DNA from 3 places in the Vibrio sp. Vf1514 genome. Region 1 is predicted to be linked to each of the others. Evidence: riboswitches for the same ligand, from Rfam matches in the RefSeq annotation. Region 1 holds a riboswitch; each other region holds the start of a gene.

The links. A riboswitch is a leader RNA that binds a small molecule or an ion and turns the genes downstream of it on or off. The one in region 1 is predicted to bind thiamine pyrophosphate.
Region 2: it holds a riboswitch for thiamine pyrophosphate, as region 1 does, so the genes downstream of both, thiC (phosphomethylpyrimidine synthase ThiC) here and thiD (bifunctional hydroxymethylpyrimidine kinase/phosphomethylpyrimidine kinase) in region 1, are expected to answer to the same signal.
Region 3: it holds a riboswitch for thiamine pyrophosphate, as region 1 does, so the genes downstream of both, thiE (thiamine phosphate synthase) here and thiD (bifunctional hydroxymethylpyrimidine kinase/phosphomethylpyrimidine kinase) in region 1, are expected to answer to the same signal.

The regions. Positions count from the first base shown of each region.
Region 1 covers NZ_CP197268.1:1,113,943-1,119,804, reverse strand. The annotation lists partial or broken gene ACS18Q_RS19890 (ABC transporter permease) at 1-377, opposite strand, end outside; gene ACS18Q_RS19885 (ABC transporter ATP-binding protein) at 445-1,206, opposite strand; gene thiD (bifunctional hydroxymethylpyrimidine kinase/phosphomethylpyrimidine kinase) at 1,265-2,125, opposite strand; TPP riboswitch at 2,222-2,329, opposite strand; gene ACS18Q_RS19875 (MATE family efflux transporter) at 2,481-3,848, opposite strand; gene ACS18Q_RS19870 (helix-turn-helix domain-containing protein) at 3,970-4,818, shown strand; gene ACS18Q_RS19865 (carbohydrate ABC transporter permease) at 5,074-5,862, shown strand, end outside.
Region 2 covers NZ_CP197267.1:3,139,553-3,145,414, reverse strand. The annotation lists rRNA gene ACS18Q_RS14635 (23S ribosomal RNA) at 1-589, shown strand, start outside; rRNA gene rrf (5S ribosomal RNA) at 683-798, shown strand; tRNA gene ACS18Q_RS14625 (tRNA-Asp) at 831-907, shown strand; tRNA gene ACS18Q_RS14620 (tRNA-Trp) at 966-1,042, shown strand; gene ACS18Q_RS14615 (multicopper oxidase domain-containing protein) at 1,316-2,698, shown strand; gene crcB (fluoride efflux transporter CrcB) at 2,837-3,220, shown strand; TPP riboswitch at 3,272-3,370, shown strand; gene thiC (phosphomethylpyrimidine synthase ThiC) at 3,480-5,429, shown strand; gene ACS18Q_RS14600 (thiamine phosphate synthase) at 5,433-5,862, shown strand, end outside.
Region 3 covers NZ_CP197267.1:1,990,669-1,996,530, reverse strand. The annotation lists gene ACS18Q_RS09180 (6-phospho-beta-glucosidase) at 1-643, opposite strand, end outside; gene ACS18Q_RS09175 (pirin family protein) at 909-1,604, opposite strand; gene thiE (thiamine phosphate synthase) at 1,738-2,385, opposite strand; TPP riboswitch at 2,621-2,742, opposite strand; gene ACS18Q_RS09165 (ABC transporter ATP-binding protein) at 2,844-4,226, opposite strand; gene ACS18Q_RS09160 (ABC transporter permease) at 4,223-5,011, opposite strand; gene ACS18Q_RS09155 (ABC transporter permease) at 5,008-5,862, opposite strand, start outside.

The DNA of each region.
Region 1 (5,862 bases):
GTCACAGGAAAGAAGATGATGATTGCGGCCATCACCACTTTTGATGCGATGCCGTAACCAAGCCAAAGCATCAGCACCGGCGCGATAGCAAACACCGGAATTGCTTGGCTGGCGATAAGCAAGGGAAGCAGCCAACGTTTGAGCGGTTCGAACAGCAACATTTGCAGAGCAAACAGCAGCCCCATCGACAAGCCAAGCCCAAGACCCAGCAGGATTTCCTGCGCGGTGATCCAGGTGTGCGCAAGCAACACGTCGTAGCGTGAAATCAATCGATGCAGCACATCCACGGGGGCTGGCAAAATGAAGCTTGGCATCTGGAATACCACGACAATCAGTTGCCACAAGCCCAAGATGACCGCGGTGCTGATCGCCACACGTAGCATCGGATGCGTGACTCGTTCTTTCTTACGAATGCGTGTCGAGACGGCGTTGTATTGAGTCATCTCACGCATAATCGCTCTCCAGTTGATCCAAAATTGCTTGTTGCAAGGTGGCACATTCACCATCCAGCACGCGCGGGGGCAACGAATCTGGCGTTTGCAGATGTTGCGCGTGTGCGGGTGTGCCTTGCAGCACATACAATTGGTTGGCGAGACGAACGGCTTCTTGCGGATCGTGGGTAATCAGGACGACGGTTTTCCCTTGGAGCAGTGTGGCCGATAAGGTTTGCAGCTTATGGCGAGTCACCGCATCGAGCGCGGAAAAGGGTTCATCCATCAAAACGAATGGTTTGTCCTGCATCAGTGTGCGCGCCAGTGCCACGCGTTGACGCATTCCGCCGGAAAGCTGGGCGGGTTTGGCATCGGCGTAGTCAGCTAATCCAACCTGTTCGAGCAATTGCATCGCTCGCTGTTGCTCAACAACTTGATTTGAGCGAGCGTGAGAAAAGCGGGAACTCAGGCAGACGTTGTCGAACACGTTGAGCCACGGCAACAACAAATCTTGCTGCGCCATGTAAGCGATGCGGTTGTGCAGCGCAATGCCGTCTGTGGTCGTTAGTTCGCCTTGCCACATCACCTGCTCATCGAGCAGACCGGCGAGGTAACGCAACAGGGTGGTTTTCCCGCAGCCACTTCGCCCCAATAAGACGGTCCACTGCCCGGCAGGAAGGGTCATATTGACGCCTGCAAGTGTGGGTGTGGCACTGTCGTTGTATTGCAGACGGGCGTTGGTAAACTGAATGCCAATGCGATTCTCGGATCTCATTGCATTCATAGACTTCACTGTATTCATGGACTTCATCGTATTCACGGACGTCGTCGTATTAACGAACATTCGCGTGACCCGCAAAGAAGTGGTGAACCGGACCGCGACCTTGACCGACGTCTAGTTCATCGGCATGGGCGATGGCTTGAGAGATATACTGTTTCGCCAAATGTACGGCTTTGTGAAGGTTGTTGCCTTGGCCAAGGTAAGAGGCGATCGCAGAAGAAAGCGTGCAGCCTGTTCCGTGCGTATTTTGAGTTGGGAAACGTGTTGCTCGAATCAGTTCCACAGTATCTGGCGTGATCAGCAGGTCATTGCTGCTGTCATCATTTTCCAAATGACCGCCTTTGAGCAATATCGCTTTCGCACCAAGCGCACGAAGATCGTCAATCATCGCATTCATTTCAGCTTCAGAGTTGGGAACCGGTTTTCCCGTTAACGCAGCACCTTCTGGAAGATTGGGTGTGATGATGTCCGCAAGCGGAATGAGCGCTTCTTTTAACGTGCTGATTGCGGCGTGTTCGAGCAATAAATCACCGCTGGTGGCGACCATCACGGGGTCTATCACCAGGTGCTTGGGTTGGTACTGTTTAATTTTGTTCGCGACCACGTTGATGATATTGGCATCGGCCAGCATGCCGATTTTAACGGCCACGATATTGAGGTCGGTAAACACGGCATCGAGTTGGCTTTCCACATGATCGAGTGGAATTGGGAAAATGGCGGAGACGCCTTGTGTATTTTGCGAGGTAATGGCAGTAATGACAGAGCAGGCAAAACTGCCTGTTGCCGACATGGCTTTGATGTCGGCCTGAATGCCCGCGCCACCACCGCTGTCTGAGCCAGCGATCGTCAACACGACTGGCGGTGTTGTTGTGAATGGCGTTTGGTGTGAATAAGGCTGTGAATGCTGCGTCATGGTCGCTCCTATAACCAGACGTATAGGAACTGACTTTTACCGCGCTCGCCGATCGATTTCCCGATTAGCCGCTGCTCGCCAAAGGAAGTTCGGCGAAGGCAAATGCTGATAGTTCCCTACGTCAGTGCTAACTGAATCAGGTTCAACGGGTCTCGAATTTCGATCTCAGCCAACGCGTTCAGCGTGGCCCCCCGACTATTTCGCTTGGATGATAACAGGACACATCACCAAGGGATACGTTTTTTCAGTGTTCGTGTTTAAGGTGAATGATGGATCCGTGTGAATAGACTCGGTGCCATTAAACATGAATTGTGATAGAGCAATAACCGTTTTAGCGGCAGGATGAACTTTTTTTCTAACTTAGAACGATTTCATCAGTCAAATCTCGAAGCCAGACTTTTGTTCGATAGCGTCGCCAACACATAAACAACTTAATGAATTCTTCAACGAGCATGAGTGCGTAGACGTATTGGAAATCCATCTGCATGAAAAATGCGCCGACAGCTGTAATGGGTATACCACACAGCCACATTGCCACGAAATCGGTGCGTAAACAGAATGCATTGTCGCCTCCTGATCTTAAAATGCCATTGATCATAATCATGTTAATCATTTTCAGACTGACAGCGATACTTAGTATTGTTATTGCGGGTTTTGAGATTGGCAAAAATTGTTCTGAGTCCATTGCCAATAAGCGTAAAAGCAAAGGTTGTAGTAAAAGCAAAACAGCAGATGAAATAATACCGAGTAAGCCAAAGACCTTAGTAAACATCACGGATGTCTTGAATGCATCGTCATAATTTTTCCCGCCTAAACGTTGTCCAATCATGACAGAACAAGCGACAGAAAGCCCAAAGAACAACGAATAACACAGCGATTCAAATGGGCCTAATGTGCTGTATACCGCAAGTTCCAATGTTCCCATGTGGCCAAAAATCGTCTGATAGACCATTGTTCCCATGGCCCACAACAATGAGTTTGCAACAGCTGGAATGGCTAGTCTTCTATAAGTGATTCTAAGCGTGGCGCTATCTCTAAGTTGAGAGACTGACTGTAGCCAATGTCGTTTGATATGAAAGTAACTCAAAAAAACGGCAAGCTGGACAATCCTTGATATTGTGGTCGCTAAGGCGGCTCCAGCAACACCTAATGCTGGCATACCAAGATTTCCAGATATAAGACCGTAATTCAGTATGATGTTGATGGCGATCGTCATTACTGCGATAAGTAAGGGTGTAAAAGCGTCATTCGTAGAGCGCATGGTTGATTCGAATACGATAACTAAATGGGTCAGAAGTAATACGGGGGATGCGTACCACAGATATTCAGAACCGAGTCGGACGACATTCATGTCATTGGTTTGGATATGAAGTATATGATCCGAAAACACAACAAATATGACACTGATGGGGGTCAAAAGAATCGTTCCGGCTTTGATAGCAATTATGGTGACCGTTTTGGCTGATGTTGGGTCGTTCTTCCCCCAAAATTGTGCAATTAAAATGCCACTTGCAGTCGATAGCCCCGCCATAAGCATGATAGCGACAAAGTGCCATTTAGACGCAAGACCGACCGCCGCGGTCGCTTCTGTCCCAAAGTTACTCACCATCAATACGTCAGCTAAAGACAGTATTGCGACTAAAGCACTTTGTATTGCAACGGGCAGACCGATTCTGACCGTTTGAGAAAGCAAATTTTTGTCTTTATTATCGATTTGAAACATGTAGGCTACGTCTCATCGTTGAATGAATTTGGATGTGCGAACTTTAAGCGAACGAATAACGATTGAGAATGTTGTGTTCAGGTGAAAATCTGTTCGAATCCGTCATGTGAGAGGTTAAGCAATGTGTAAAATTTGGAATGATGAAGTTTATCTTGCTGCCGAATGTGAAGAGCGCTTCCTTGTTGCGTCCGATATCGCAGAGATGAAGCAGTATGATATTTTCATGGCTGGTCTTGCTCATCTTAAAGAGGGTTATCGAGTCGAGCGCTCTCGGCCTGATATTCATACTGTGCTGGTGACATTAGAAGGCGCGGGAGTACTTTCTACAGATGAAGGTGTTTTTGATATATTGCCCAATACAATCACAGTACTACCGAGTGAGAAGCCATTTTGTTTTGAGCTTGCTTACCCATGCAAGTCTTGGAAAATGGTTTGGCTCCTTTTACATAGTTCAGACACTTGGACAAATTTGTTACGAATCAATCGTCCGGTTATTCACTTTGATGCTTGTGAATCTATTTGGTCTCTTACTTCGTTGATTTACAGAGAAATTGGCGGCCGTTCTGCTTTTAGGAACATGATGCTAAGTGAGTTGGCGAAAGTACTGTCTAGTGTTACCGCGAATATTTCAGATACTCATATGCGGGTACTTAGTGTGTTGAATAGCGTCGAATCGCAACTGCATCTTGATTGGAAAGTATCGACAATCGCTGAACTTACTTTTCTGAGTGAAGAACAGTTAAATCGTGTTGTTAAGCAGCTTGTTGGTATGTCGCCGCGTGATTATCTTTTAACTTTACGCATGAAAAAAGCGACGGATTTGCTGAGCCACAAAGATTGGTCGATAGCGATGATTGCTTTACGATTAGGTTACAAAGACCCTAATAACTTCACTCATCGGTTTAAAAAGCACTTTGGAAAGCCGCCTACTCACTACAGAGCATCATTATTACCAAGCAAATTAACTTAAATTCGTAACGTTTCGATTTTGTTGGATTCTCATAAGTAGGTGAGAATCTTGTTTCTTTAACAAAGCGGACATATGTGGGCTTTGATCACAAATGATAGGGTGGAGAGGTGCTGTTTATTGATCCGTTTCACATTAACCTTATGTGACGCTTATAGTTGATTGCGATGACAAAATCGTAACGTTAAGATTTGTTCGGGAATGAGATGAATTAGTCTGACTGAACTAGTTGAAGGTTGGACGTTATTGGGAGTTTTTATGTTTAACTTAACGTTAAAGCAGCAGCAGAGGTTGATTATCGTCATGTTCTTGGCGATACCATTGACATTACTATTTACCTTTTCGTATTACCCTGCCAGCCAACTGTTTTACATGAGTGTTACCGACTGGGATGGTTATGCACCAGTCAAAAATTTTATTGGTCTAGAAAATTATACGTACTTATGGGAAGAACCTGATCAGTTGAATCCTTTGTTAGTGACGTTGTACTACTTTGCAGGCGCGGTCATTCAACTGACTCTGTCACTGTGGTTTGCTGTACTGGTCAATTCCAAACTCGCTGGCCGGAATTTGTTTAAGACACTACTTTTTATCCCGTTTGTTTTGAATGCAGTCGCGGCCTCGATGGTTTTTCAAATTTTCTACCAAGTCGATGGCGCGTTAGATAGCTTCTTGATCTTGATTGGTTTGGATGATTGGATTAAGCCTTGGTTAATGGATCGCAATGTTGTTAACTGGGCGCTTGTTGCAGCATCGATTTGGCGTTATTTGGGCTTTAACCTAATTCTATTTTTTGGTGTCTTACAGTCGATTCCGCAAGACCAATATGAAGCCGCACGAATTGAAGGGGCTAGTGAATGGCAACAATTCCGCTTTATTACGTTACCTTCCATTAAACTCGTGATCGGATTGCAAGTGCTGTTAGCATTTGTGGGGTCCCTGTCGGTGTTTGAAATCCCTATGATCATTACGAAAGGTGCAAACGGAACCAAGACCTTTGTAATGGCTACATTGGAAACTGCATTCAATTTCAATGATTTTGGCCTT
Region 2 (5,862 bases), on a different replicon from region 1:
GAGGTTAGTGCAATGGCATAAGCCCGCTTAACTGCGAGAATGACGGTTCGAGCAGGTGCGAAAGCAGGTCATAGTGATCCGGTGGTTCTGAATGGAAGGGCCATCGCTCAACGGATAAAAGGTACTCCGGGGATAACAGGCTGATACCGCCCAAGAGTTCATATCGACGGCGGTGTTTGGCACCTCGATGTCGGCTCATCACATCCTGGGGCTGAAGTCGGTCCCAAGGGTATGGCTGTTCGCCATTTAAAGTGGTACGCGAGCTGGGTTTAGAACGTCGTGAGACAGTTCGGTCCCTATCTGCCGTGGGCGTTGGAAGATTGAAGGGGGCTGCTCCTAGTACGAGAGGACCGGAGTGGACGAACCTCTGGTGTTCGGGTTGTGTCGCCAGACGCATTGCCCGGTAGCTAAGTTCGGAATCGATAACCGCTGAAAGCATCTAAGCGGGAAGCGAGCCCTGAGATGAGTCTTCCCTGACAGTTTAACTGTCCTAAAGGGTTGTTCGAGACTAGAACGTTGATAGGCAGGGTGTGTAAGCGTTGTGAGGCGTTGAGCTAACCTGTACTAATTGCCCGTGAGGCTTAACCATACAACACCCAAGGGGTTTTGTAGTGGACTCAAAGCTAAGCGCATAAGAATGTGTTGAGAGAACGAAAACAGCTTTCCGAATTTTAAGAATTTGCTTGGCGACCATAGCGTTTTGGACCCACCTGACTCCATTCCGAACTCAGAAGTGAAACGAAACAGCGTCGATGGTAGTGTGGGGTCTCCCCATGTGAGAGTAGAACATCGCCAGGCTTTAAATTTAGACTCTTGAGTCTAACCAGTGCGGAGCGGTAGTTCAGTTGGTTAGAATACCGGCCTGTCACGCCGGGGGTCGCGGGTTCGAGTCCCGTCCGCTCCGCCACTTATTTAAGACCTCAGCAGAAATGCTGGGGTTTTCTTCAATCTGGAAGACCAAATTTAGGGGTGTAGCTCCAATTGGCAGAGCAGCGGATTCCAAATCCGCGTGTTGGGAGTTCGAATCTCTCCACCCCTGCCATTATTACAAAGCCTCAGCGAAAGCTGGGGCTTTGTTGTTTGTGGCTTTTGAAACAACTGGCATTGGACTACGTCAGCTCAGTCGTTTTTTGTAATCCAGCCATTCATCAGTTCCTGTATCGATTGACTCCTTGGTGTTACTCTTTACTCTGAAATCTCGCTGTGAATCCGAATTTGCTCGGTTTTTCTTTCAGATTTCAACGGCTCATCATTTACATTTTGTTGCGAATCAGTTTTATTACCAATCCATTAAACATTGTTATTAGGACTGGTTATGGATATCTCGCGTCGTCACTTTTTAAAAATTGGGTCAGCTTTCGGTCTCACCGCTGCATTACCAGCGTGTTCTTTGATTCGATTGGTCTCAAGCCCGGACGAATATGTTTATCAACTGACCGCTGAACCGGCGAACGCCACGTTAGTACCAGATTATTCGACACCCGTTCTCGGGTTCAACGGTTCCATCCCAGCTCCTATCATTCGTTGTCGCCAAGGACAGAAGGTGACGATCCACTTTACCAACAAGTTGGATGAACCGACGACTATACATTGGCACGGTCTACGCATTCCCATCGCCATGGATGGGGTGCCTTTTCTGAGTCAGCCTCCCATTCTACCCGGTGAGACGTTTACCTATGAGTTTACACCGCCGGATGCGGGTACGTTTTGGTACCACCCACACATGAATAGTGTCAAACAGCTCGGGATGGGCTTAGTGGGCTTGATCATTGTTGATGAGGCCGAACCTGTGGCCTTTGATCATGAATACCCACTCATGCTGAAACATTGGCATTTGGACAAAAAAGGTCAGTGGAAAGATTTAATGATCCCACGCTACAGTGCGCGGATGGGAACGCCCGGCGAGTGGGGGACTGTGAACGGTAAACACAATCCGCAATACACGATTAAACAGAATGCGACGGTGAGAGCTCGTATTGCCAACGTGGATAACACGATCACTTATCCAATCGCTGTCGAAGGTGCAGAGGCGTGGATCATTGCGATTGATGGCAACCCGGTCGAAACGCCATATCTGCTAACGCAACATAAAATTGGCCCTGGCATGCGTTTAGACATTGCCTTTATCGCGCCCAAAGCGGGTGAAACGGTTTATGTTCGGCAAATGAAAGGGAAGTTCGCTTTTCCGTTGTGTGAGTTCCTCTGTGAGGAGTCTTGGCTGGCCAATGGGAAATCCATCCCTCGATTACCATTGAATCCGATCGCCCCTGTAAAGCTGTATCAAGCGCAAGAAATCGATTTTGTATTTGAATGGGAAGGTGCAGTGACACCTGCGGATAAGCGTGGTCACGCTGTGCCCAATTTCTGGTTGGTGAATAAACGTGCGTGGGAAGGGATGAGTGCCGACCACATTCCTGAACCCTTGGCAAAACTGGAATTGGGAAAAACCTATATTTTCAATTTACGCAATGTCACGCAGTACCATCATCCTATTCACCTACATGGTCACACGTTTACAGTGTTGGAGCTTGATGGTCAAGTTCTGGAAAAACCGTTTCATACCGATACCGTACTGCTAGGCAAAAATGGCAGTGCCAAGGCAGCGTTTGTTGCCGACAACCCTGGACGATGGATGTATCACTGCCACGTGATCGAGCATATGAAAACCGGATTGATGGGTTTTATCGAAGTTGCTTAAATAAGTGACTCCTGTAACTTTTGTATTTCTTCGCACTTTGGCTATCTAGTGCTGTTATTGAAAACTATTTTTTTACCCGTACTGGCTCATTTTTCATCAATGAACCAGTACAATGATGGCAATACATTTGGAGGGCACATGGGACAATTTGCAATTTTAGGTTTGATTGCCATCGGTGGTGCTGTGGGTGCTTGTTCGCGTTATTTGGTTTCGGAATGGTGTGTGACACTCTTTGGGCGCAATTTCCCCTACGGCACGTTAACCGTTAACATCGTCGGTTCGTTCATTATGGGGTTGCTCATTGCATCTTTTGAAAATGAATGGTTAGCGCCATACCCTTGGCGTCAGATCATCGGGTTGGGCTTTTTGGGCGCATTGACCACATTTTCCACCTTTTCGATGGATAACGTGCTACTTATGCAACAAGGTGCGTTTTTTAAAATGGGTTTAAACGTGCTGCTCAACGTGTTGCTGAGTATCTCGGCCGCTTGGGTTGCGTACCAGTGGTTGGTCCGTGGTTGATTAAAAACTCTACTTTTCTGCTTGTTTAGCAATATCACTGCTCTATAATGATTTCACTTGTCGGAGTGCCATAAGGCTGAGACCGTTTATTCGGGATCCGTTGAACCTGATCAGGTTAGAACCTGCGAAGGGAACAAGAGAAGACAATCTCTGGCGATCTGTGGATCGTCGTATCTTCAGTTCCAGATCTGTCTGATCACCTCTTGTCGCATCTTTCCGCCAAGCATTTATCCCTAAAATCCTCATCAAGGAAAATGCTATGTCGAGTCGCAAACAAGCGAGACTGGAAGCCAAACAGTTTATTGAAACCCTCTCGGTACAGCCGTACCCCAATTCAAAGAAAACCTATCTGACTGGGTCGCGTGACGATATCCGCGTACCAATGCGCGAAATTTCGCTCGCCGACAGCTTGATCGGTGGTACGAAAGACGCACCCGTCTATGAACCGAACGAAGCGGTGTGTGTGTACGATACTTCAGGTGTATACACCGACCCAAATTACACTATCGATCTCTATCAGGGGTTGCCCAAACTGCGTGAACACTGGGTTATGGAGCGCGAGGATACCGAAGTTCTCGAGGGCATGAGTTCAGCGTACGCGCGTGAACGCCTCGCCGACCAGACTCTGGATGAATTGCGTTATGGCAACCTTCCTGTAATTCGCCGTGCGAAAGCTGGTCGTCGTGTGACGCAGCTGCATTACGCCCGTCAGGGGATCATTACACCGGAAATGGAATACATTGCGCTGCGTGAAAATATGGGGCGCCACCACTATCAAGATGAGCAGTTAAACCGCCAACATCCGGGGCAACACTTTGGTGCTCATTTGCCTAAAGCAATCACCCCTGAATTTGTTTGTCAGGAAGTGGCGGAAGGCCGTGCCATCATTCCATGTAACATCAACCACCCCGAATCGGAACCGATGATTATTGGCCGCAATTTCCTCGTGAAGGTCAATGCGAACATTGGTAACTCCTCCGTGAGTTCGTCGATTGAAGAAGAAGTTGAAAAACTGGTGTGGGCCACCCGTTGGGGCGGTGATACCGTGATGGATCTGTCGACCGGACGGAATATTCACGAAACACGAGAATGGATTCTACGCAATAGTCCGGTACCGATTGGGACCGTGCCGATGTATCAAGCGTTGGAAAAAGTGAACGGTATTGCAGAGAACCTGACTTGGGAAGTGATGCGCGATACGTTGTTAGAACAGGCAGAGCAGGGGGTGGATTACTTCACCATTCATGCCGGTTTGCTATTGCGTTATGTGCCGATGACCGCGAAGCGTGTCACTGGCATTGTGTCACGCGGTGGCTCGATCATCGCCAAATGGTGTCTGGCTCATCATCAGGAAAACTTCCTTTATACGCACTTCCGCGAGATCTGTGAGATTTGTGCTAAGTACGATGTGGCGCTGTCATTGGGCGATGGTCTGCGTCCGGGTTCGATTGCTGATGCCAACGATGAAGCGCAGTTTGCCGAATTGAGAACATTGGGCGAGCTGACTCAAGTGGCGTGGGAATACGACGTGCAAGTGATGATTGAAGGCCCAGGACACGTGCCCATGCATCTGATCAAAGCCAATATGGACGAACAGTTGGAACATTGTCATGAAGCGCCATTTTACACCTTGGGTCCACTGACGACCGATGTCGCGCCGGGTTATGACCACATCACCTCGGGCATTGGTGCTGCGATGATCGGTTGGTTTGGTTGTGCCATGTTGTGTTACGTGACACCCAAAGAGCACTTGGGGTTGCCCAATAAAGAAGATGTCAAAACCGGTCTGATTACCTACAAGCTCGCTGCCCATGCGGCCGATTTGGCCAAAGGGCATCCTGGCGCGCAGATTCGCGACAACGCGTTATCGAAAGCGCGTTTTGAATTCCGTTGGGAAGACCAATTCAACCTGTCGCTGGATCCAGTCACGGCGCGCGCATTCCACGATGAAACGTTGCCACAGGAGTCAGGAAAGGTCGCGCACTTCTGTTCGATGTGTGGCCCGAAATTCTGTTCAATGAAAATCTCGCAGGAAGTGCGCCGTACATACGCCAATGCTGACAGGATGGCCGGTGAACAATCGGTTGAGGTGAAAGTTTTCGACGATCCGCTGGAAGGCATGCGCCAGAAGTCTGAGGAGTTCTTAGCCACGGGCTCGGAACTGTATCACCCTGCGGTTGCATCTGCCGAGACGGTGACTGAGGAATAAATCGTGAAATTACTTATCCCATCTCAGTGTATTGAACTGACGGGAGACGTGCAGCGGGTGCTATTGCTCGCTGAACAACAAGGTTTTGCGATTGGACATATCGAGTTGGGCGTGAGCCCAACGCCTGATTTGCAACTTGTTGGCGACACGACTCTCCGTTTGTCTTGCAATTGGTTCCCCCATGTTCAGCCAGATGCTGATAGGGTGTTGCACTACGGTGCTGTGACTGATGATTGTGCGTCCACAGCAATGCATGACCGTTGGATTTTTATTGGCGACGAGCATCAGGGGTACGTGACCGACCATTGGCAACATTCTGATGAAGTCCGTTCCTTGCTTCAAGTCACCCCCTTGGAACCTCGTGACTATGGGCGTCATTTGGCATGGGTGCTGGCGTGTCTGAGTCTCGATTTTCCCATTGAAGATGCGTTGG
Region 3 (5,862 bases), on a different replicon from region 1:
GATGCAGCACTTGGTACATCACTTGTTCTGGGTGTTCGTGGTCGGCGTAGATCATGCCCGAGTTGCAGTAGCCCCAAATCGGCAGTTTCCAGTTTCGCTGGTTGTTGATCTCATTGAAGGTGATCCAGTACTTCACTTTGTGCTGGTAACGCTGCATCACGGTTTGGCTGAACTTGACGAAGAAATCCATCACCTGACGGTTTTGCCAACTGCCGTATTGCTTGACCAAATGGTTGGGCATTTCAAAGTGCGACAGGGTGATCACCGGCTCGATGCCGTATTTCAGCAGTTCATCGAACAGGTCATCGTAGAATTGCAGGCCCGCTTCATTCGGCGTGTCTTCATCGCCGTTCGGGAAGATGCGCGTCCAGGCAATCGAGGTTCGAAAGCACTTAAAGCCCATCTCGGCAAACAGCGCCACATCGCCTTTGTAGTGACCGTAGAAATCCACCGCTTCGTGGTTTGGATAAAATTGGTCCGCTTCCACGGTGTCGGTGATCACGCGTGGTACTTCGTGGGCGCCTTTGGTCAGCACGTCAACGATGCTGACGCCTTTTCCGCCTTTGTTCCAGCCGCCTTCGACCTGATGCGCCGCAACTGCGCCGCCCCACAGAAAATCGCTTGGAAAACCTTGTTGTGACATGTCGTTACCCCTTTGTGTTGCGCCGAAAGGTCAATGCGTGGCGACAGATGAAAGTCTGTCGCTGGCATCATGCGTTCACCCTTCACGGTGCGTCAATCTGATTCAAAACTCGTCAATTTAAACGCATTCTAGATCAGGAAATGTAAAAATGGAACCGGTTTCTGTAACCGGTTCCATTTTGAGGTAGAGACATAAAAACGCCGCGAACTCAAAGTCCGCGGCGTATGGGGTGACGTTGCTCACGCGTTGCGTGGCTGGTGCGCGTTTAGGGCAAATCGAACACCAAGGCTTTCACTGGCAAGTCACTGTCGTTGCGCAGTTCAAGTTGACTCTCTTTGGCGATTTTCGCGCCATCGCCCGGATTCAGCGTCACGTCGTTGATGGCCAGTGTGCTGTCGATTTGGTGCACGTAAACGCGGCGACCTTGTGGCACATCGTAAGTCAGTGCGCTATGAGGCGCCAAAATCAGTTGCAATAGGCGCGCATCTTGTTTGATGTGCAGCGTGCCATCTTCACCCGTTGGGGTGGCGATGGTGGTGAGGCCCGGCGCTTGACCAAAGTCTTTTTGCTGGTAACCCGGTTCGCCGCCAAAGCTGTTTGGCTGAATCCAGATTTGCAGAAAGCTTAGTGACTCGCTATCGGAGGCGTTGAACTCGCTGTGGTAAATGCCGCGACCGGCAGACATCAACTGGAACTCACCTGCAGGCAGGGTTTTGATGTTGCCCGCGCTGTCTTTGTGCGCAATGGTGCCGCTGAGCACATAGCTGATGATCTCCATGTCGCGGTGACCGTGGGTTTCAAAACCGGCGCTGGGGGTGACTTTATCGTCGTTGATCACGCGCAGTTCCGAAAATCCCATGTGTTTCGGGTCGTAGTAGCTACCAAATGAAAAGGTGTGTTTGCTATCCAACCAGCCAAAGTTTGCGCGGCCGCGTTGTTCTGCTTTTCTTACTTCGATCATGCTCTGCTCCTTCGACTTGGCGGACCAAATCGTATTTGGTGTTGGGGGAGGGAATGCTTCACTCCCTCAGGCTTGATACTCAGTCTAGTGCTTTCGAGCAGGCGTCAACAGCCGTGCAACTTGTTGTGGTCGTTCAATAATTTCGAACAAGCGAATTCGTGCGATTTTGTTCGATTAGCAAACGCAGCTCGCGAGCGGCTTGTTGTGGGTCAGGCGCATGGCTAATCGCCGATACCAGCGCGATACCGTGCACGCCTGTTTGGGCGACCGCCGCGATATTGCTGGTGTTCAAGCCACCGATCGCCACCATGGGTAAACGGCTGCGCGCCATCGCCCAGTTCAGGCCATCCAGCCCCCAATGTTTAACGGTATTGGTTTTGGTCGGCGTGGCGAAAATCGCACTGAGGCCGAGATAATCGACCGGAAGCGACTGCGCTTGTTCAAATTGTTGCTCGTTCTCAACCGACAACCCAATCAGTTTATCCGGGCCAAGCAGTTGGCGCGCCAGCGTGGCGGGCATGTCGCTTTGCCCCAAGTGCACGCCATCGGCATCCACGGCCAAGGCCACGTCAACGCGATCATTGATGATCAAGGGCACACCGCTGCCGCTTAGCACCGCTTTCACTGCCGCCGCACGTTCGATAAAAGTCCGTACGTCGCCCTGTTTTTCGCGCACTTGCACCAGTGAAACGCCGCCAGCGATGGCTTGTTTAACGACACGGCATAGGGTGTTGAGGTCTTGCTGATCATCAGTGACCAAGTAGAGGGTGTAGGGCATCATGCGGTCGCCTCCGTGGTTTTGAGTGGATCGTTGTACGCATCGTTGTCGCTGGCAGAACCGGCCAGCGTGAGAACCGTTGAGGTGTGACATTGCAGGTTTGAATGAGGCATTGGGGCTCCTAGTCTTCGACGGTCAGGAACCGGTTTAGCGCCACAACACGAGGGAAGGATTCGAGTGCTGGGCGGCTAAAGCCATACGCTGTACGAGGCGCTCACATCATTGGGGCGCATCACATCGCGAAGCGTACATAGTTCCCTACGTCAGTGCGAACTGAATCAGGTTCTACGGGTCTTGCATCGCTGCCGCAAGGGCAGTGGGTGGCAATCTCAGCCCAAGTGGGCTCCCCGACTATCAGCGTCGATGATAGCAGATGTGTGGCGCGCGGAGCTAGGCTCGCGTGATGTTGCCGCTGAACATGCAGGAAGCTGAACGAGCAGGAGTCAGCGGCAACGGGCAGGTTAGAGGCGAATGATCTGATGACAGCTTTTACTCAGCGCCACTTTGTCGTGACTGATCAACACCAGCGCGCAGCCCATTTCCTGCGTCAGCGCCGTCATGAGCTGCAACGTGCTGGCGGCCGTCACGGGGTCGAGGCGCGAAGTGGGTTCATCGGCAATCAAGAGTTTGGGTTTCATCAACAATGCGCGCAAAATTGCAAAGCGTTGCAGCTCGCCCCCGGACACTTGAGTCACTTTGCGCCCGAGCAGTTGCATCGACAATTTGAGCTTGGCCATCAGCGGCTCAATACGAGTTGGGTCGATGGTGTGACGCTGACATAAATCGCTCAGCAGTGTGTGCAGCGTTGCACTTTTCGGCAGCGCACTTGGTGGATCTTGATACAGCTTGAGCACATCGCCTGTCGCAAACGGTGTGGTGTGCCGCAACGTGCCGCCGGTGGCACGTTTGAGGCCGACCAGAATGTCCGCCAATGTGGATTTGCCACACCCGCTGTCTCCGCTGATGCCCAGAATTTCGCCCTGTGCGATGGAAAAATTAAGCTGTTCAAACAGCGTGCGATCGCCGTAATGCATACTCAGATTTTCTACGTGCAGCACCGGCTGACCAACGGTCGGTAGTGATGCGCTTGGCCAGAAACGCGGGTCGGCGGCGATCAGCGCTTTGGCGTAGTCCGATTGCGGCGCGCTCAGCACTTGTTGCGCAGGCCCTCGCTCTTGCACCACGCCTTTTTTCATCACGATGATTTCGCCGCCCAATTGCTGCGCGACTTCAATGTCGTGCGTGATGGTCAGCACCGCACCGCGCTGTTTATGGCTGAGCAACTGCGCGATGATTTGGTCGCGGCGGCTGACGTCCAAGCCTTTGGTTGGCTCATCGGCAATCAGCAATTCGCCACCGGCTTGGGTCGCGCACAAATAGGCCACGCGCTGCGCCATTCCGCCGGATAACTGATGCGGGAATTTCGCCATGTCGTCACCCAGTTCAACGCCCTCAAATGCCGCTTGGGTATGGGTGTGCGCTTGCACGGGATCGCCATTGACCACCTCGTGCACTTCGCGCACCTGTTCGCCCACCGCCATCAACGGGCTTAGCGCGTACCACGGCTCTTGTGGCAAAACGGCCAGCTTTTTTCCCCACAGCTGTTGGCGCGCGTCGTGGCTAAGATCGCGCTGCGCGTCGCCAAATAGCGTCACGTCGCCCTGCATGGTCAGCGTTTCCGGCAAGGTGCCGATAATGGCGTTGGCCATCAGGCTTTTGCCCGAACCGGTTTCGCCCAAAATCGTGACCGCTTCACCGCGACGAAGCTCAAATGACAGCGGTTCAACCAAGGTTTGCTCACCAGCTTGAATCGACAACTGTTCGACGTTCAATAACACACTCATGCCTGCTTTCCTCGCGCCAACAGGTGAAAACTCATCACTAACAAAAACACCACCACAATCGGTTGAACCAGCACCCACGGCGCCTGTTGGTAATAGCGGAACAGCTCGACCATCATCAAACCGAGTTCGGCCGCAGGCGGCTTAAGGCCAACGTACAAAAAGCCAATGGAGGCCAGTGCCAGAATGGCGTTGCCAGCACCAAAGCAGCCGAGGGTAAACAGGTCAGTGCGCAGCTCCGGCCACAGGTGGCGTTTGAATTGATAACAAACGCCAAAACCGTACAAACGCGAGGCTTCGATTTCGGGCGAACGCAACAAGCTCAAGGTGCGGCTGCGCACGACGCGGAAATATTCCACCCATAACATCAACGAGATAGCGAGATAGAGGATCAAAAACGAGCCCGGCACCATGGCGCCAAACAGCAGCACCAGAATCAGCCCCGGCATGGCGAGTAACATATTGACCAACCACGAGAGCGACTTATCCCACCAGCCGCCTTTCCACGCGGCGGTCACGCCGGCTAGCAAACCCAAAGCGGCCGAGGTGACCACACTCACCACCGCCATCAGCAGGGAGGTACTCACGGCGCTTGCTAAGCGGGCGTAGTTGCTGCGGCCATAATGATCGCGCCCCAGCGGCTCCTGCCATGAGGGCGAGGCAAAGGCTTGCGCCAAGGATTGCTGCGCGGGATCGCCGCGGTAAATCAGGGCTTCAAAGAGAGCAAAGACCACCAACGCGGCGAGAATGCTCATGCCGACCCATTGACTGCGCGAGAACTGTTTCATGCCATCACCGCCTTGGTCGCCAAACGCTGACGTGGATCGAGCCAGTACTGCGCGATATCGACCAGCGTGTTGATGGCCACAAACAGCAGCCCCATCAACAGCGCCGCCCCTTGAATCATGGGAATGTCACGACGAAAAATCGCGTGTGACAACGCGTGGCCGATGCCCGGCCAAGAGAACAGCGATTCAATCATCACAATGCCTTCGACTAAACTAACGGCCTGAATGCCGACAAACGCCATCACTGGCAGCGTAATATTGAGCTGCGCGTGACGGGTAAACGCTTGCTGATGGTTCAGCCCTTTTAAGCGCGCGAATTGAAAATAAGGCGAGTTCAGGACCTGATGTGTCGCGTTGCGAATCATTCGACTCGACATCGCAGCCATGCTCAGCGCCAGCGCCAATGCAGGCAGCACCAGATATTCGACGCTGCCAAACCCGGCAACGGGGAACAGGTTGAAATGGAGCGCAAACACCAACACCAACAACAAACCAATCAGAAACACTGGCTGCGCCTTGATGATGATAGACCCAAACAGCGCCGCGTGATCGCTCCACTGATTGGCGCGGCGACCGCAATACAGCCCCACCGGAATGGCGATCAGCAGCGACAGCGCTGTTGCGGCCGCAGCCAGTAGCAAGGAATGCCCCAGCTGGTGCGAGAGCGCAGCGATCACCGGCTCACCGCTGACCAGCGAATTCCCGAGATTAAAATGCAGCAGATCCCATAACCAATTGAAATACAGCTCAAATCCAGAGCGATCCAGCCCCAATTCTGCCTGCACCGCTTGCGCGGCTTCGGCGTTCACGTAGTCATAACCGTAACGCCCGGCGGCGATGCGGTAGGCGAT